DNA from 2 places in the Cytobacillus sp. IB215665 genome. Region 2 is predicted to be linked to the other one. Evidence: a T-box and tRNA genes for the amino acid it is inferred to sense, from the RefSeq annotation. Region 2 holds a T-box; the other holds one or more tRNA genes.
The links. A T-box is a leader RNA that pairs with one kind of tRNA and senses whether it is charged. The one in region 2 lies ahead of ileS (isoleucine--tRNA ligase), so its partner is inferred to be a tRNA-Ile.

Region 1 (10,668 bases), on a different contig from region 2:
ATAAGTGACATTAAACAATATTAAAAAAATGGACATATATAGCAACAAGCCACCTAATAAGATTGCCTTTTTTCGATATTTTTGTTTTATTAATCGCGTTGCTAAATAATATGCAACAAATGAAATAGCTGAATTAACTAACCCAAATGTCCCTAGTGCTAATTCACTATTCGTTGTAATAAATACTAAGACAGAAACAACAAAGACAAAGGTTCCTTCTCGTACACCTTGAAAAAAGTGCGCATTTGTAATATTTGCCCAATTTTTGTTATACCTTCGTTCTTGGATGATTCTCTTTAATACAAATTCACCTTCTGCCGCTCTTGGTTGTAAAAACAAGCTAAATATTACAGCCCCGATAAATAATGCAAGAGATATTGAAAAAATAACTGTGTAACCTGTGAATTTTTCCATTCTAGATATTATAAAACCCGCAGCTATTGGACCGATCATTCCTCCGAATGAAGTAACGATTCCTAAAAAGCCATTAAAAAAATCACGTGTTTCTGGTTCAGTTATTTCGAAGGTAAGTACATTGTAGGCCAACCAATAAAACCCGTATCCAATTCCAAGCAGTCCCCCAAGAACTATTAAATACCGAGACGCTTGATCACCAAAAAAAAGAACAGCTATAAAAAATATTGCAAGAAATGTTACACCTAGCCTTAGTACTAGAACGCGATCGATCTTCTTTGCCCATCTTCCCGCCACTATAAATGTTAATGGTTGCATAATAACAATTGATAAGTTGTAAATCCCTAAATCTTTAAATTGACCTGATTGCTTCCATAAATACACATTTACGAATGTATTTGATAAAGCAATACTTAATGCATACAGCCCTCCAATTATTAATAATAATAGTAAATCCTTATTAACATCCACATCACCAATTATCTTGCGTAAAGCCGACATTGAAAAACTCCCCTTCTTTATCTACAAAGTAGTTTTCCAATTAGGCGATTTAGTTATGTATATAGAAATAGGCTTTTTAAAATGACATATATGAAGCAGGCAAAGACTGTTGCTGTATAAATTATGGTTTAACATAAACATGAACACAACTATTAATAGGTTGGGAAATAAACGTAACATAAATTGGTTTTATTAAACAACATTAGAATAGCTTTTTTCGTAAACTCTGTTGCTTTTATTACGAAAGACAATAAATTATGCCGAAAAACAGCATAAATAAAACTTTATAACAAAAAAACAACAGAGATTGTATCCTCTGTTGTTTGAGTGTTTACTATTTATTTCGCAGCTGAATAAAGCTTTGCTACTTCATCCCAATTTACAACATTCCAAAAAGCTGAAATGTAATCTGGGCGACGGTTTTGATAGTTTAAGTAATAGGCATGCTCCCATACATCTAATCCAAGAATTGGCGTATTCCCATCCATAAGTGGTGTATCTTGGTTTGGTGTGCTCGTCACTTCTAGCTCACCGTTGTTAACAACTAACCATGCCCAACCTGAACCAAATCGAGTAGCTCCAGCTTTTGCAAACGCTTCTTTGAAGCTGTCAAAGCTTCCGAACTTATTGTTTATCTCATCTGCAAGCTCACCAGTTGGTGCGCCCCCACCATTTGGTGATAAAATCGTCCAGAATAAGCTATGGTTCGCATGACCTCCACCGTTGTTACGTACTGCAGTACGAGCAGCTTCAGGAACAGCGTCTAAGTTACCCATTAGATCTTCAATGCTTTTGCTTAGAAGCTCTTCATTTCCTTCTAATGCAGCATTAAGATTTGTTACATAAGCATTGTGATGTTTTGTGTGATGAATTGTCATCGTTTCTTTGTCAATGTGAGGTGCTAATGCATCATATTCATAAGGTAATTTTGGTAATTCAAATGCCATAATAATTCCTCCTCAAATTATGTAATGAATAGTGTTCAATCATAGACTTTTGAACACTAAATGTGAACTGGGCAACATTCATTTTCATAATTACTAAACATGAATGTTTCTTAAGTTCGTTGCTTATAGATTAGCAAATTTTCCACAATATTTCAATTAATTTGCTTGTAACAAACCCTAATTTACTATATGTATTTTTGACTCTTCTCATTCAATCAAACAAAAAAAGCCTTCAATATATTAATGAAAGGCTTGCTTAGATGGACCCTGCAGGACTCGAACCTGCGACCGGACGGTTATGAGCCGTCAGCTCTAACCAACTGAGCTAAGGGTCCATGTCAAAAGCTCCATATTACCATACTAACATTGTAAATCTTTCTTTACAAAGCAGTAAATAAAAAATATGTAATCATAATTAATTGGATGAACCCTTTTGCCACTACACCGCTTAAAAATCCAAATAATGACCCTAAGCCAATTTTTGTCGCCTCTTTAACATTTTTCTTGTGAACAACTAACTCAGCTACAACAGCACCTAGAAATGGTCCGAGAATGATCCCAGCTACTGGTATTACAAAAGGTCCTACTAACAAGCCAATTGTACTGCCCCATACAGCTGCTTGGCTTCCACCTAGCTTTTTGACACCGATTAGATTTGCTGCATAATCAGCACCAAATAATAACAAAACAAACGTTCCTTGGATCATCCAAAATAACATTGAAAATTGCTCAAAGCTAATTAGAAACCCATAAATTAAAAAACCAGCTACGATAAAAAGTACACTTGGAATAATCGGATATATTAAACCAACAAAAGAAACGATAAAACAGCAAATCACTATTATCCAAATTAATAACTCCATCACCAAGCCCCCTGATACTTGTTAATAGCAATTTCATACTAGCATCGTTCGTTTATGTTAGTCAATTAACTTACAAGGCTCTGTTCATAAACTTTGTTGCTATTTTTACTAAATATGGACGGTATAAAATCAGCAAGATGCCACGAACGGAGATGTATACTTGCTTAAATCTCAAGAACGGAACAATTTACGAATCTACAACAGAAAAACGAACTTATATTTGTTTGTTACAGCTATTCAGGAGACTAGATACCTAGGTTATAGTTTACTGTTTGCATATTTCTTATCACGAGAACAATTAAATGGAAAATAGCGTAAAACAAAGAGGTATGTTAAAAATCTAATTTCGATTTCTAACGTACCTCTTTTGTGATTGTATGCTTATTTTTACTCTCCTAATACCGCTTCAGCGATATTAACAGCGTGATCACCTATACGTTCTAAATTACTTACGATGTCTACAAATACAATACCAGCTTGTCCAGTGCATTTGCCTTCATTTAATCGTAAAATATGCTTTTTACGCAATGTTCGTTCCATCTTATCAATCTTGTCTTCTTTCTTCACAACTTCTCTTGCTAAATCTTTATCGTTTTCTTCAAGAGATTGAATTGCTTCTTTCACAGTGGAAATGGTTAATTCAAACATTTCTTTTAAATCAGCTTTTGCTAAATCAGTCATCTTCACTTTATTTGATAGCTGATAGTCAACCAACTCCACAATATTTTCAAAATGATCACCTATACGTTCAATATCTCGTACGGTATCCATTAACACTGAGTGCTCTTCTGATTCATTTTGTGACAATGAAGCTGAAGAGAGTAACACTAAATAATCAGTAATTTTCCGGTCTAAATTATTGATGGCACTCTCTAGTTGCATAGATAGATCAGCATGTTTCTGCAAATTGCTGTTTAAATATTTATGTGACTCTTCTAAACCTAGAGTAGCAAACTCACCCATTCTAACAACTTCTTCTTTAGCTTGACCTAATGCAATAGATGGTGATTGCTCAATAAAGTTAGGATCCAAATGCTTAGCTTTATATTCCACTACCGAATCATTACCAGGTATAAGTTTTGTTACAATATATGCCAATACACCTATAAACGGTAATTGAATCAACGTATTCGTTATATTAAAGGCTCCATGCGCGAATGCAATCGTCATTTCTGGATTTAAATTAAATGCCTCTTGTAGCATAATAACCAATTGTGTATAGAGCTTCAACCCAATTAGAAATATGGTTGCTCCAACCAAGTTAAATAGCACATGTGTTAAAGCAGCTCGTCTAGCTGCAACTGATGCTCCAATTGAAGCTAATATCGCAGTGATCGTTGTACCAAGATTATCACCAAATAAAACAGGCAATGCAGCGTTTAAATCCAACAGACCTTGACCATACAATTCCTGCAATATCCCAATGGTTGCACTCGAACTTTGCACGATGACAGTAAATATTGTTCCAATAGCAACTCCAAGAATTGGAATTTCACTCATGTTTACTGTTAACTCAGCAAATGATTCTAGTGAACGTAGTGGTTTCATCCCCGAACTCATTAGTTTCAAACCATAAAAAAGTGCACCAAAGCCAAATACTACTTGGCCAAAATTGTGAATTTTCTTATTTTTAAAGAAAAAGAGTAGGAGAGCACCTGCGGCTATAATTGGTAGTGCGTAATTTGACAATTTGATACCGATAATAAATGCAGTAACAGTCGTCCCAATATTTGCCCCCATGATTACACCAATTGCTTGTCTTAAATTCATAAAGCCGGCACTGACTAAACCAACTGTAATTACAGTTGTACCAGAGCTACTTTGAATTAACACTGTTACAATAATACCAGCTAAGACACCCATAAATGGGTTGGTCGTAAAGCGATCTAAGATATCTCTTAATTTGTCACCTGCGGATTTTTGTAGTCCATCTCCCATATACTTTATCCCAAATAAGAAGATACCTAAACCACCAATAAATTCAAAAATCATCTTTTGAACATCAAGTTCCACTTTTTCTACCTCCGAAAAATTATCTGACTAGTTTCGACACAAGCTTACAAAACCCTATACAATTATTAACGAAATCCATTAGAATTGTAAAGGTTTTTAATAAATAATTTACAATAGCTTAACAATCGAATGAAAGGTGGACAAATTCTGCTAGTGCTTTTCACAAAATAACTGCCAAAAGCAATATTTCAACTTATAAAATGACCATTCATATTAGACGTTGTTTTATAGTTTTCACCACGCTAAAATAATTATGAGAGAGAAAAAGAAAATAAAGGGGATTATTGAGATGTCTATTTTCAGACAATTAGTTAAAAGCTTATATTCAACTAATGATATAGCTAAATTTCGTTTTCAAGGTATAGGAAAAACAATTTTATATGTGTTTTTATTAACATTAATCTCCATTATACCTACAGCATATTTTATTGCCAGTGATATTTCCAAAGGTGTAAATAAAATAAATGATCTTTTTGAGTCAGACCTCCCTTCTTTTTACATTGAGGATGGTAAGTTATCTATTCCTGGCGAAGAACCAATTCTCATTTCAAAAGATGATTTTTCGTTAATCATCGACAGTCGTGAAAATATATCAAATAATGATGCTGTTAATAATATTGATGGTGATGGCTTGGCGTTGCTAAAAAATAGAGCTGTATATGTATCTAATGCCAATGAACAATCTTTTTATTACTCAAGCTTTGGAGATATAACATTTTCTAGTGATGATATGCAAAATGTTATAAGCACATTAGACTCGTTATTAATTATAATCATCCCTGTTTTCATACTTATCATGTATATTTTTTCTAGCGGCATGAAATTTCTAGGCATCACATTACTCGCGTTCATCGGGATGATCATAAATAGTGTCTTAACAAGAAAGATTACATATCGACATTCGTGGATATTATCTGCATATAGTGTAACAATCCCGACTTTATTTTTCACCTTAATGGGCACATTTAACGTCATAATTCCTGCACAATTTACATTAAATGTTATAATAAGTGTTATCATTTTGTCATTAGTCATTCAACAAATACCTATTCCGAAGAAATAAACAACACAGAGTAGACCTAAAAGAGTTTACTCTGTTTTGTTTTACCTTGTTTTAAAATTTTTCTCAAATAAATAACGTAAGTAGAACTATTGTAAACTTAACAATAAGACTAGCTCGGACTATTATTATTTATTATTAATATACATTCTTTACAAATTTTAAGGAATATTTTTATTGGACATGCATACATAGGTATAAAAGCTATGCAAACGGGGTGGAAATAATGAAGAAAAAAATGATAGGCATTATATTATTTTTATTTGTTATTTATATCTTTTATTATGACATAAGCATTGGCTCCTTACCTGTAATTGATTTACAAAAAAATGTGGAAGAAAAAACGCCATTAGTTGATGGGGATGAAACGCCATTAAATATACAGCAAATGGAATATCAGCTTATTCAGGTTAAAAGAGGCGATACAGTGATATCTATTGTCGAAGAGTTATATAATGGTCCCATTCCTGTTTCAATGGAACAGCTCTTAAATGATTTTGAAGCTTTAAATAATAATTTAAAACCAGAACAATTGCAAGCAGGTAAAACATATAAATTCCCTATGTATGACTATTAAGAATTCTGTTAAATTCTTGTCAATTTTATATTTTCACTGTTACAATATTCTATGAGCATAAAGATACTGAAATTAAAGCACATAAAAACAAATATATTTAGAAGATAATCCTTGAAGGAGAGATAAATACGTGAGTCAAATTATACATCGTACCAAAACTCGTCCAGTTAAAGTTGGTAATTTAACAATTGGTGGAAATAACGAGCTAGTTATACAAAGTATGACCACAACAAAAACGCATGATGTCGAAGCCACCGTAGCAGAAATTAAACGCTTAGAAGAAGCTGGATGTCAAATAGTTCGTGTCGCTTGTCCAGATGAACGAGCTGCCAATGCAATTGCAGAAATAAAAAGTCGCATAGACATACCACTTGTAGTTGACATTCATTTTGACTATAAGTTAGCACTCAAGGCAATCGAAGGTGGCGCAGACAAAATTCGCATAAACCCAGGGAATATTGGGCGACGTGAAAAAGTTGAAGCTGTCGTAAATGCTGCAAAAGAAAAAAATATACCTATTCGAATTGGTGTTAACGCTGGATCTCTTGAGAAAAAGATACTAGAGAAATACGGATACCCTACTGCTGATGGTATGGTTGAGAGTGCGTTACACCATATCAAGATATTAGAAGAACTTGATTTCCATGATATCATTGTATCTATGAAAGCTTCGGATGTAAATTTAGCAATCGAAGCTTACGAAAAAGCAGCAAAGGCATTTGATTATCCTTTACATTTAGGCATTACTGAATCAGGTACGTTATTTGCAGGAACAGTAAAAAGTGCAGCTGGCTTAGGTGCCATTTTAAGTAAAGGGATTGGAAATACACTTCGTATTTCTCTTAGTGCAGACCCAGTAGAAGAAGTAAAAGTAGCACGGGAATTACTTAAATCTTTTGGGCTTGCCTCAAATGCAGCAACATTAATTTCATGTCCAACTTGCGGAAGAATTGAAATTGACCTTATTAGTATAGCTAATGAAGTAGAAGACTATATTTCAACAATTAAAGCTCCGATAAAAGTAGCCGTTTTAGGCTGTGCTGTAAATGGTCCAGGAGAGGCTCGAGAAGCGGATATAGGGATTGCAGGGGCTAGAGGTGAAGGACTACTTTTCCGCCACGGTGAAATTGTTCGTAAAGTTCCTGAAGAAACAATGGTAGAAGAACTTAAGAAAGAAATTGATAAAATAGCAGCAGAACATTACGCAAAGCAGTAAACGGAAAAAGCTTGACATATAAATGTCAAGCTTTTTTTCATCATGTTAAAAAAATGGGAGTATAAAGATGCCCAGAACAATGGATACGATACCAATTCCTATCGCCCATGCCCCCATTCCTTCTGCTCCTCTTCTGCGGGCAACAAAACCTAATATGATACCTGCAGCTCCAAAAAGGATTGGAGCGACAAAAAGTGAAATGATCGATAGAGCCAAGGAAAGCCAACCTACCCAGTTATTTTCAACTTCCCTAGTACTACCTAAAGCTTGAACAGGTTCCGCAAACTCCGTTGATGTTTCTTCCATAAAATCCGCTTCTGGATCATTTCTATAGTTATCTCGATAGCCATCATCATTTCTTTCCTGAGCCATGTTTATATACCTCACTTTCTTATGTTAAAGAGGGGCATTATTTAGTATTGTTCTCTAGGAAAGAAATATTTGTGTTAATCTTTGCTTTTATTGGAAGCATCTTTGTATAAATTATCTTGCTATCATTGAAAAAGTACAATAAAAAAACTTTTTTCGATCATTCATGACCTTAAAATAAAAATTCTAGGAACTCAAGATGTATACCTGTTTATATCTCAATACGAAAAAAACAAATAAAATTCAGCATAACTCGGTCTTGTACATATCTCCATGAGACTTAAAAACGCGAAAATGAAAATACCTATAAAAACCTTAAAATCCAACTTATTATAGAACTCATTTATGCATTAGCACAAACTGGACATGTCCCATATACTTCAAATTTATGCCCGGAAACATCATATCCTTGAAAATGATCCGCCAATTGATTCATTGGACAAGAGTGAATTTCTTTCGTTTTCCCACATTGTAAACAAATAAAATGGTGGTGGTGTTCTTTCGTAGCACAAGTAAAACGGAAGTGCTTTTCACCAGATAGTTCAGTCATTTCTAATATATCTAACTTAACAAACAACGATAAATTCCTATATATTGTATCAAAGCTTAAACTAGGATAGTTATCTTTCATCCTCAACAGTACTTCACGGGCAGTTAAATATTTATCTGTATTTGAGAAAAGTTGTAGCATTTCTTCACGCTTACCCGTATATTTATATCCTTCCTTCTTTAATAAATTGATTGCACCAGCAACATTCATTTTTTCTTTCTCCCCACTCTCTTCGTGATTAGAACTAGGATTAATTCTATAACAGCAAAAAGAACAATCGTACCACCGGGTGCCACATCTAAATAATAAGCACTAAACAAACCAAAGAATACGGCTAATTGGGCAAACACAATTGACAAAATAATCGTTTGTTTAAACCCTTTACTAATACGTATACTTGCTGCTACAGGTAATGTCATTAATGAAGAGACTAATAAAATTCCGACAATTCGCATCGATGCAGCAATTGCCAATGCTACCATAACGATAAATAACAAATGCAACCATTTTGTATTCAGACCGCTAGCAGTTGCATGCTCTTCATCAAATGAAAGTAAAAATAATTCTTTATAAAATATGAAAATGATTACACAAACGAACATTAAAATAACTAAAATAGTCCAAACGTCACTCATACTTACAGCGCTCACACTACCGAATAAATACATGAATAGATCTGTATTAAAACCATCAGCTAGTGAAATAAAAACTACACTAAGCCCGATTCCAGTTGAGTGAATGATTGGTATTGCCAACTCTTGATAATGTTTATATACGGATCTAAGTTTTTCAATAAAAATGGAGCCTACTACAGAAAAGCCCATGCCCATATATAATGGGTTCATTCCTTGAAAAACTCCGAGTTTCTTTTCAACAAACAGACTTGCAGCTATACCAGCAAGTGTAACATGGCTTAACGCATCTGCAATCAAAGACTGTCGTCTAACAACTATAAAAACACCAAGTAAAGGTGCTAAAAAACCAATCATCATTCCAGTAATGAAAGCGTTACGTAAAAATTCATATTGAAAAATCTCAATTAACATCATTTATCCTCCATGGTTATGAGTTAAAACGTGGAGATGATGACCATAAAACGTAGATAATGCACCTTCATCAAGGCTTTCAAATTGCTCTGTTTTACCGTGAAAATGTAAAGTCTTATTTAAACAGGCAACATGTGACACTTTATCAGTAATTGTTCCAATATCATGAGTGACTAATAATAAGCTAATCCCCAAGTTCTGATTTAAGTCTTCTAACATATTGTAAAAGCTTTGAACATTTGTAGCATCTACACCTACAGTTGGTTCATCTAAAATTAATAAGGATGGGTCACTAACTATAGCTCGTGCAATAAAAACTCTTTGTTGCTGACCTCCTGATAACTCTCCAATATTTCGATTAGTAAACTGGCTCATTCCTACTGAAGCTATTGCTTTTGATGCAGCTAATTTATGTTCCTTGGAAAAAAATCGAAGTAAACCTACCTTCGAAGTCAACCCACTTAGAACAACTTCAAGCACTGTGGCAGGAAAACCACTGTTAAAACTGTTTGCCTTTTGAGAAACAAATCCAATTTTATGCCAATTTTTAAATTTGTGAATTTCAGTTCCAAACAATCGTATTGATCCAGATTGCGGTTTAATAAGTCCTAAAATACATTTTAATAAAGTTGATTTACCAGACCCATTTGGTCCTACTAACCCTAAAAATGCTCCTTGAGGCATTACTAAATTAATGTCCTCTAAGACATTCTCCTGCTCATAACCAAAGGTTAGATCACCAATTTCTAATATAGGTACATTATTATTTGTCATATCATCACCATTCTATCTTATTAGGAATCATTACGATTTAAACAACAAAATTATACATGAAGCTAGCTCTATTGTAAAGAAAGGCAACTTTCGTAACCCTTGTTAATCATTTCTTACATAGAACAACTTAATAAAGCTCCATGCATCTTCCACCTTTTCATAGCATAAAAGATGCTATGGAAACTTGTTATATATGATCAGCAACGATCATGCGAAAATATCCTAAAGTCATTAGTGTATAGCTGATTTAAACTTAGCTCCTCTCGTTTCTTGAGTGCTCATAATTGTCAAAAATGCATTAGCATCGATTTCATGAACGATCGATTTAAGTTTAGTTA
Region 2 (10,668 bases):
GTGTGAACTTCTCATCTTTGGTCATGATAATAAGCTGTTGAAGTGGCTGTTTCACTTTCAATCCTGCATTATTCCGAGCTTGCCTTCCGAGTTCTACAATTTGGCGTGTTGCATCCATTTCAAGTTCAAGCTGATTATTAATGATTGTTTCTTCCACTACAGGATAATCGCTTAAGTGCACACTTTCTCCTGTCAAGTTCTCAAAGACATCATCAGCAACAAACGGAGTAAACGGAGCTAACAATTGACTGCTTTTCGTTAGCACTTCATAAAGCGTCGCATAAGCAGCTAGTTTATCATCGTCCATTCCTTCTCGCCAAAAACGGTGGCGCGATCTTCTTACATACCAATTGCTTACTTCATCAATAAAAGTACTCAATAACCTTGCAGCTAAGGTGAATTGATAATCGTCAACATACAACTTAACTTCTCGAATCGTACTATTTAAGCGAGATAACACCCAATAATCTAGGCTCGTATAGTGAACATTGGTAAATAAATCAGGTGAAATTTGATCAATACTCGCATATAACGTATAAAAACTATGCACATTTACAAACGTGTCAACGAGTTTAGACTTAGCTTCCGCAACGACTGTTTTCGAAAAACGCTTTGAATTCCAAGGAGCACTATCTGCAATAAGCGCCCACCTTAACGCATCCGCACCAAATTCTTCAATTAATTCTAGCGGATCAAGAACATTCCCTTTACTTTTAGACATCTTTTGGCCGTTTTCATCGAGAATATGACCGAGTGAAAGTACTCTTTTATATGGAGCTTTTCCTGTGAATAATGTTGAGATTGCTAACAAACTATAAAACCAACCTCTAGTTTGGTCGATACCTTCAGCAATAACATCAGCAGGAAATTGATCTTTAAACAATTCTCCGTTCTCAAATGGGTAATGGTGTTGAGCAAATGGCATTGAGCCACTGTCAAACCATACATCTACTACCTCTGGAGTACGGTTCATATTGCCCCCACAGCTTCGACATTCAACCTTCACATCGTCAACATAAGGTTTATGCAGTTCCAAATCTTTATCAACATGTTCTACACTATTCGCTTGCAACTCCTGAATGCTTTTTGGGACAAATTGTTGATCGCACTGTTCACATGTCCAAATGTTTAGAGGCGTTCCCCAATAACGATTTCTACTTATATTCCAATCAACAACATTTTCTAAAAATTTGCCGAACCTTCCGTGCTTCACATGTTCTGGGTGCCATATCACCTGTTCGTTATTACTGAGTAGGCGATCCTTCACAGCAGTCATTTTAATAAACCAGCTATCTGTCGCATAGTACAGTAACGGTGAGTCACACCTCCAACAAAAAGGATAGCTATGTTCATATTTTTGCTTATGAAACAAAAGATTGTTTGCTGCTAAATATTTGATAATATCTACATCACAATCTTTAACAAACCTACCTGCAAACATCGGGAGGTCATCTGTGTAACGTCCTGATTCATTAACTACATTCACGAAACTTAACTCATATTGTTGTGCAGCGCGATAATCATCTTCTCCATATGCTGGTGCAATATGGACGACACCCGTTCCGTTACTATCAGTTACAAAATCCGCCTCAATAACAATATGACCTTTCTCTACAGGGATGTTGTCAAATGGCGCTTCATAAGCTACTCCTACTAGCTCATTCCCCTTCATTCGTGAAAGAAGTTGATAATTATCTTGTAGTACATTTTCAGCCAATGCTTCTGCTACGTAATATACCTCTTTGCCTTTTTTAGCTTTTACATAGGTTATTTGAGGATTAACAGCTAATGCAACATTTGCAGGAAGCGTCCAAGGTGTTGTCGTCCAACCAAGAAGATATTCATGTTCACGATTTTTTATAGGAAATTTGACAGTTACACTTAAATCCTTTACGTCTTTATACCCTTGTGCAACTTCATGGGAGCTTAACGATGTTTGGCAGCTAGGACAATATGGTGACACACGATGTCCTTTATATAAAAGGCCTTGCTCATGAACCGTTCCAAGAATATGCCATACACTTTCGATATAACTATTTTCTAATGTCACATACGGATCCTCTACATCCACCCAATAACCAATTAGCTCTGTAAAGTTGCTCCATTGTTGTTCATAAGCAAATACACTTTCTTTACACTTGTTTATAAATTTTTCGATCCCATATTTTTCGATATCATGCTTACCCGATATTCCTAATTGCTTTTCAACACCTAATTCTACAGGTAAGCCATGTGTATCCCATCCTGCTTTGCGTAACACTTTATATCCAGCCATCGTTTTATAACGTGCGACTAAATCTTTAATAACACGACCTAATACGTGCCCTGCATGGGGTAAGCCATTTGCAGTGGGCGGTCCTTCGTAAAAAACAAAGCTTGTGCTTTCTTCTCTGTTGCTAATTGATTGTTTAAAAGTACCCTCTTTTTTCCAACGTTGTTGGACTCTCGTTTCTCTATCGCTTGCTTGTTCTTTCACATCAACCTTTCTCACAGTACCACTCCTTTTAATTTTGGCTGTTCGTATTATTGTTTTCGCTTTGAAAGTTTCATGGCATCTTCATACCATGATTGACTGTTGTAATTTAATAAGGCTGTTTTCGCATTGATCGTTGCTTCCGTTCTTAGATTTTTAGGACCAATACTTCTAGAGTTCGTACCATCTTTTCTACTTCATACTGTCCATATTTAGTAAAAATAACAACAAAGCTTATGAAAGAGCCTTTAATAAACGTAACAATGGATACGAAAAGAGCCTAAAAGCACACAAAAAACCCCATCCCTATAAGGGACGGGGTATCCGCGGTACCACCCTTTTTCTATCGACGCCGGTCAATAGCACTTAGCAACGTACAATCATACGTGTTCCTATTAACGGGGGAAATCCGTTCAAGCTTACTTCATTCAGCTTGACTTCTCGGAGATGATTGTTCAACTAAAGTCCGAACGCTAGCTTTCAGCACCTACTAGCTCTCTGGAGGACGGTTCATTTAGTTTACTTGTTCTCGTCATCAAATTTTGTGTGCTTTTATTAAAAAGTATATTAATGGATATTTATTTTGGTGTCAAGAAATTTCTCATATACTTGCTGATTAGCTAATGATGTCATCAATAAGCCCATATTCCTTTGCTTCTTTTGCACTCATGAAATTGTCTCTATCTGTATCTCTAGACACTTTATCGAGTGATTGCCCTGTACGATCAGCAATGATTTGATTAATATGTGATCGAAGCTTGACAATTCGGTTAGCTGAAATTTCTATATCTGTCGCTTGACCTTTAGCACCTCCTAAAGGCTGATGAATCATGACTTCACTATTTGGAAGCGCATAACGTTTCCCTTTTGTTCCACCAAGTAAAAGCATTGCACCAAAGGATGCCGCCATACCAGTGCATATCGTTCGTACATCAGGTTGGATATATTGCATCGTATCAAAAATCGCAAAGCCTGCTGAAGTCGAACCACCTGGACTGTTAATATAGAGGGAAATATCTTTCTCTTCATCATTAGCTTGTAAAAATAATAGCTGTGCTACTACACTTTGAGCCATATGGTCATTGATTTCTTCACTAACCATAATAATACGATCCTTCAAAAGCCTTGAGTATATATCATAGGAACGCTCTCCACGACTTGTTTGCTCAATGACATAAGGTATTGTACTCATTTCTTTCCTCCATCATCATATTTATCTATGCTGCCATAGAAACTATGCCTGCCCGAGAGGATATTGGACGTATCAACTTACTATTACATACAGGCTTTTCACTATCACTACTTAGAGAATCAATACTTGGAATCACGCGGATAAGTATTTCAGGATCTTGCATTTTTAATGACAAATAAAAAGAAGTGATTAACTGTTCTTGTTCTTGCTCTGGCCATAAGCAATGAACTAGTGACAATGGGTCATCAAGTGAAATGTTTTTTATCCGCTTTTTTCCACGATGAAGTATACTTTTAACAGCCGTTTCTGTCGTTGTTAAAATGTTTGCAATTTCAGTAATTTGATATTGAAATGCTTCCTTTAAGATAAAAACGACCGCTTGCTTCGGTGTTAATTTTGACACTAATTTTTGGATGATATCTAAAGAATGCTCTAAGTGATCAACGTCAGTAACTATCGTTTCCGGAGTAGATTCAATTGTTTCACGCTGTCTTTTTCGACAACTATCAATCCATTGATGATAAGCTATTTTATTTAACAATGCGGAATTCACATCAGGCAAATCCTTATACCGCTGAAGTGCTTTGAGCAAAGTTTCTTGTACAAGGTCATCCCCATCCCAACTATTTTGAGAAAGAAAATAACAGTATTTTGTTAGCTTCTCATAATTCTTTTCTAATTCATTTAATGACAAGGCTGTATGTTGATCGTCCAAGTTCGTGCAAGATTTAGCATTTGTGTACACATCTACTCCTCCTTTTTGCACCTCTCAATATATAAAACGAATAACGATAAAAAAAAGATACGGCTAAAAAAATTTTTCTTGCCTTTTTTCAATAAACTTGAAAGCAAGATGATGAATTACAAGTATTTACTAACAACATTACAGTTAAACAAAGGTAATCCTCCTAGCTTAGTATTCTCTTTTAAAGTACGTTTCACCATTAGTCATTATTCGATCATCGACATCCCATTATTTTACCAATTTACATTTTATTTACTAAATGTTAGTAATTTATCAATACCTCTTTTACATTTTTCTCTTAAACTATTATGTGATCAAACATATAGGGAGGAAATAATGTTATGAAAAAATGGAATTGGAAGAAGTCACTGTTACCTGTGGCACTTGTTAGTACATTAACAGTAAGCAGTATCGGTCTTTTGCATGGTGAAGAAAAAGTTGTTAATGCAGCCTCATCAAAAAATGGCAAAGTAAAGAATGTGATCTTTATGGTCGGTGACGGAATGGGTGTTCCTTATATGACAGCTCTTCGTTATATGAATGATAATCCAGACACAGAGCAATATGAAAAAACTGCTTTTGATCCATATTTAGTAGGATTACAAACTACATACCCAGACGATCATGAAGAAAATGTTGTTGATTCTGCTGCAGCTGCAACAGCAATGTCTGGTGGTATAAAAACATATAATGGCGCTATTGCTGTAGATAATGATAAATCAGATGTAAAAACAGTTCTTGAGCAAGCAAAAGAAGGTGGTATGGCAACAGGGTTAGTAGCTACATCACAAATCAATCATGCTACACCAGCCGCATATGCTGCTCACGATGAATCTAGAAAGAATTACGATCAAATCGCGGATGATTATTATGATGACCTCATTAACGAAGAGCATAAAGTGGACGTTTTGCTCGGAGGCGGTACATCATACTTCGATCGCGAAGACCGCAACTTAACTAAGCTATTCCAAAAGGATGGATATAGTTATGTTACAACACGTGATGAATTGTTAAAAGATAAAAATGACCAAATCCTAGGTTTATTTGCTCCGAAAGGTATGGACAAAATGATTGACCGTACTGCTGATATTCCTTCTTTACAAGATATGACAAAAACAGCAATTGAGCGCTTAAGCAAGGATAAAGACGGCTTTTTCTTAATGGTAGAAGGCAGTCAAATAGATTGGGCGGGTCACGATAATGATATCGTCGCAGCCATGAGTGAAATGCAAGATTTTGAAAATGCCTTTAAAGAAGTGATTGAGTTTGCTAAAAAAGATGGTGACACACTTGTTGTTGTGACAGCTGACCATTCAACTGGAGGATTCTCTATCGGAGCTAACGGTGTTTATAACTTCTTCGTTGAGCCGATCAATGCATTTAAGAAAACTCCTGATTACATTGCTAATGAAATTGTTGAAGGACTAGAAGTAGAAAAAGCCTTAAGCAAGTACATTGATTTAGAATTAACTGAAGAAGAAATACAATCTGTAAAAACTGCTGCTAATGCTGAAGAAGATACATTTACTGTTATTGACAATGCTATCGAAGTTATTGTAAATACTCGTTCTCTATCTGGCTGGACGACAGGTGGACATACTGGTGAAGAAGTGCCAGTATATGCATATGGTCCTCAAAAGGAATTATTTGCAGGCTTCATTGACAATACAGACCACGGAAAAATCATTGCTGAATTATTAGAAGATAAGAACAAGAAAAAGTAGGTTTTAAGAGGGTGCTATCATTTGATGGTACCCTCTATCACATATTCTAGTAAAATTTTAGCGTGCTTGTGATGTTCAAAATGAAGCAATTAGCTCAGGTTTACTCACCCTACGACTCATTTGTCTTAGGATATTTTCACAACAGTTGTTGTTATTCTAAGAAATGAGCACTTATAAAATGGCATTTTCTCATACTTTTTTAAAGCGTTACAATGGAATAAAAACTCATTTGCTCTTGTGATTTCTAAAAAGCAGCCGCAAAGTTACGATAAGAACGTTCGTGTAAAATATGAATATAGACTTAAGGAATACAAAGCTAAATTCATAGTTAGTTAATTATTCATATCTTATTGTTTTATTATTTCAACCGTACCAGTCTCACCGTTAATTCTAACCATTTGTCCATCCTTCAATGTTGCTGTTGCAGAAGGTATACCGACAACTGCAGGAATGCCATATTCTCTTGCTACAATTCCACCGTGACTAACAGGTCCACCATACTCCATGATAAGCCCTTTTGCAGTCATGAACAACGGTGTCCAAGCAGGGTTCGTACTTTCAGTAACAAGAATCTCTCCTTCTAATAACTCAGCTTTATTTGGGTCAAAAATAACCCTTACTTTCCCCTCGTAAATACCTGCTGATAAAGGAACACCTTGCAGGATTTTGCTATGCGGATCAACATTTTGAGCCGAGTAAAATGTTGATCCAGTATTTAATACAATGCGAGGGATCGTTGTTCTAGCAAACTCCCTTATATATATTTCTTTGTTCGTTAGAATGGTAGACCTTAATTGCTTCCTACTTCTTATATCCTGCATCCTTAAAAAAAAGATATCTCCTGCATCATCAATTAAGCCGCGCTGCTCATACAACTGACCTACTTCTAACATAACCTCTCTCGCTAGTGCCAACATTCTTACGATATCAAATTTTGGATACTCTCTCATTCCAGCAGCTATTCGATAATCAATGATCATCTTCCTCATTTTCCTAGCTCTTCTTTCACCTTTTAATACTTTAATTCTCTCAAATATTTCATTAATTAACTGATCTGCTTTTTGCGCATTCCCAAGAACTTCGTCAATGTTCCGATTGTACATTTGATCTACCATATACGATTTTATTAAGTTTATGATATATGTTGGATCCTCTGACCATCTCTTTACACCAAAATCTAATTCAATCGTACTTCTGTGTCCAAATTCCTTTAAAAACTGTCTCACTTTAGGGTGATCTTTTGTTGGTTCTATCCCCTCTTCATCAAAGTACTTTGCCAAATAATTAAGTTCCATACCTAATTCAACAGTTATACAATTTGGGAATGATTTTGTTAGCGGAACGATATCATAATCATCACCTAACATTTTCGAGAGCTTCTTACTAATTTTTGAGAAATTAGCAAATGCTACACAATATAAGGCTTGCTTCTGAGATAATTTGAATGCGTTGACAAGTGTATCCTTAATAAAATCCAACTTCTCTTCAACTGTTTGGAGAGAACATGCAAGCTTCATATGTTCTTCAACTACAGCATGACCTATTTTCTTCATCTGTTCATATCTGTCTTCAGAAGCGATTTTATTAGCTTCAACATATGGCTTAACCATACTAATAGCATATTTGATAATGCCCCAAGGTATTTTAAATTTGATTCCTTGGTTTGTAAACTGTTTCCCATGATGTTTCAATACAGCATTCATCGTACCTTCAAGTGGAAGATCGTTTCCAGCAAAAGCTTTCGCAAATTGCTTTCCAACAAATTTATTTGCTAATAAATAAGTGATGTCAGCAAATATTCTTCCACCAGCCTCTTTTACAAACCCACCATCCAAAGGCTTATTACGACTTGTCATCACGTTTACAATCGTCGGAACCATATGCCCAAACAGTTCAAATCCTAACGGTGTAAAAGGCTCCTTCATTCCTAACATAACTGTACTTACTGATAAATATGCTCTAAGTTTTTCATCTTGAACAAAACTGTCTATCGGGAATAATGAAGTGATATCTCTTGATTGAACAATATATAATTCATCGTTATGATCAAAAGCAAACTCAACGTCTTGAGGTTTACCAAAATACCTCTCCACCTTAACGGCTTCTTTCACAATCAATTCGATGTGTTGATTTTCCAATGAACTAATGTTCTTTAGACGCTCTATTACTGGTACATATTCAATCCCATCTTCGCCATATTGACACAAACGTTCTTTTGAAGATAGTTCTTCTATCAGTACCTTTCCATCCGGCTTTGCTACCGTATACTGGTCTGGATTCACTTCACCACTTACAATTGCTTCTCCAAGCCCATAAGATGCATTAATATATAACTCATTCCTATTCCCTGTAATTGGGTTTGCTGTAAATACGATTCCGGATAACTTTGAGTTGATCATCTCTTGAATGACGACACTATGAGTAAAATCTGACGTAACATCATACTTTGTTCTATAATCAATAGCTCTTTCATTCCAGAGGGACTGCCAGCATAATAGAACTTTGTCAATAATGTCTTTTGTTGTAACGTTTAAATATGTGCTATATTGCCCAGCAAAACTCATTCCAGGTAAATCTTCAACAGTTGAACTACTTCTAACAGCTACACGTCCACTCGAGATTTTAGTCAATTGATCTTCAACGTGCTTTTGTAATTCTATTGAAAACATCTCTTTTGTGAATAATGCTTTTATAGTCAAGGATTTTTCTTTCGTTGACGTCTCTTCTTTTACAATCCTGCTAATTTTTTCTCCTATGAAATTTTTTTGAATGTATGAATTATATGCATCTGAAGTAATAACAAAGCCATTTGGTACCTTTAAGCCTCGATTATACATTTTGCTCAAATTGTACCCTTTGCCTCCAACAGCTTGAAAATCTCCCTCTCCTATTTCATGAAACCATCTAATCATCAAATTCCTCCTTATGCTCAAGCCGCTTTCTAGATTGCTGAACGTATTGAAGGGCTACTTCTTTAATTTGAATCATATTACGAGAAACACCTAATTCACGATTGATAAGATCTTCATTAAAAGCTAACAACATTTCAAATTCTTTATATGCTTCGACATTGGAAGAAAAAATAAGCTTTCTACATATAGAAACTATCCTAATCATTTCTCTAGACCATAATCCAGCCAGCATATTTGGGTGTTTAACATGAAAAATTCCTTCTAGAACACCTTGCAAAATGAGCTGTGTATATAGTTCCGTAGTCATTACTTCAAATTGGTTTGCAAAATTTTTAAGAATGATATGATTTCCATTAAATGAAAAGATTTTTCTCATTTTTGGCCAATCAGGAATTTTACCAAGCTTGTATTCAATCAGCTGTGTAAAAATATGATTCCATAATTCAATAATTGAATGTTGTTGATGTTGAAGAAGCTTCTCATAATCAGCTTTTAATTCATCTATATAACGCGAGGTGATTGCTTCAAGAATTTCATCTTTCGATTTGAAATGATGATAAAATCCCCCCTTTGAACTGCCAGCTAACTTAATAATTTCTGATACTGTTGCTTTTTCAAACCCTTTTTCCGCAAACAAGTCAAACGCTGCTAGTATAATCTTATCTTTTAACTCCAACTTATTAGCCTCCTTTTCAAACAAACCGACCGACGGTTTGTTTGGATATATCTTACAATAAATTGCCAGTTCAGTCAATGAAAATACCCTAAATGTGTAGGATTAATACTCATGATGATCATAGCTGTTGTTAACATGTTATAAATTTTCAGAATAAATTGACTTTTTAAACGATGTGTAATATACTATCATTCACATAAGAATTCCGGAATTTATGAAAAAGGGGAACGGATATGCAAAATATGAATGGGAAAGTTGTCATTATTACTGGTGCTGGGAGCGGTTTAGGGAAAGAAACTGCAATTGCCTTTGCTAAATGTGGAGCTAATATAGTCATTTGTGGACGGGAGTATGCTAAGCTTGAAGAGGTTGAGCGCTACATCACAAGTCAGTATAATGTTAAAGTTCTGCCTATCCGTGCAGATGTCTCATCTCAATCTGATGTAAAAATGCTTGTACAGGCAGCTACAGCTAAATTTGAACGGATCGACATATTAATAAATAACGCGGCAGTATTTGAACAATATCACATTTTCGAAAGCCCCTTAGATTCATGGGAGTACCAAATAACTAATAATGCTACAAGTGTATTCTTAATGATACGAGAATGTTTACCAATTATGAGAAGTCAAAAGTCAGGACAGATCATCAACATTACTTCAGGCCTAGCGAAGGAAGGTGCTGCTGGTTTTGGTGCCTACGCTGCAAGCAAAGCGGCCATTGAAGCATTATCCTATACTGTAGATGATGAAGAACATAAAAATGGGATTACATCACACGTTTTTAACCCTGGTGCGATGAAAACGAATTTGGTGACAACAGGTGATGATCCTGCAAATATCGCACCCTATTTAGTTAAACTAGCACAATCGCAATCTTCTAGTGAAAAGAAAGTACTGCACGTAGACCATATCCAGAAAGCGGAATAACTTTTATTATGTAACTC

Region 1: it encodes a tRNA-Ile, which carries the amino acid that the T-box ahead of ileS (isoleucine--tRNA ligase) is inferred to sense. The anticodon was not compared.

Annotation. Positions count from the first base shown of each region.
Region 1 is NZ_JAXBME010000002.1:304,322-314,989, reverse strand. It holds gene SLH52_RS03505 (MFS transporter) at 1-915, opposite strand, end outside; gene sodA (superoxide dismutase SodA) at 1,254-1,862, opposite strand; tRNA gene SLH52_RS03495 (tRNA-Ile) at 2,124-2,197, opposite strand; gene SLH52_RS03490 (DUF456 domain-containing protein) at 2,243-2,725, opposite strand; gene SLH52_RS03485 (Na/Pi cotransporter family protein) at 3,113-4,738, opposite strand; gene SLH52_RS03480 (DUF1189 domain-containing protein) at 5,028-5,801, shown strand; gene SLH52_RS03475 (hypothetical protein) at 6,025-6,375, shown strand; gene ispG (flavodoxin-dependent (E)-4-hydroxy-3-methylbut-2-enyl-diphosphate synthase) at 6,515-7,591, shown strand; gene SLH52_RS03465 (DUF4190 domain-containing protein) at 7,637-7,963, opposite strand; gene SLH52_RS03460 (Fur family transcriptional regulator) at 8,304-8,720, opposite strand; gene SLH52_RS03455 (metal ABC transporter permease) at 8,717-9,556, opposite strand; gene SLH52_RS03450 (metal ABC transporter ATP-binding protein) at 9,560-10,330, opposite strand; gene SLH52_RS03445 (YitT family protein) at 10,562-10,668, opposite strand, start outside.
Region 2 is NZ_JAXBME010000009.1:54,991-65,658, forward strand. It holds gene ileS (isoleucine--tRNA ligase) at 1-2,491, opposite strand, end outside; T-box leader at 2,782-3,018, opposite strand; gene clpP (ATP-dependent Clp endopeptidase proteolytic subunit ClpP) at 3,090-3,665, opposite strand; gene SLH52_RS12525 (sigma-70 family RNA polymerase sigma factor) at 3,691-4,410, opposite strand; gene SLH52_RS12530 (alkaline phosphatase) at 4,752-6,134, shown strand; gene SLH52_RS12535 (PEP/pyruvate-binding domain-containing protein) at 6,482-9,046, opposite strand; gene SLH52_RS12540 (TetR/AcrR family transcriptional regulator) at 9,039-9,722, opposite strand; gene SLH52_RS12545 (SDR family oxidoreductase) at 9,956-10,651, shown strand.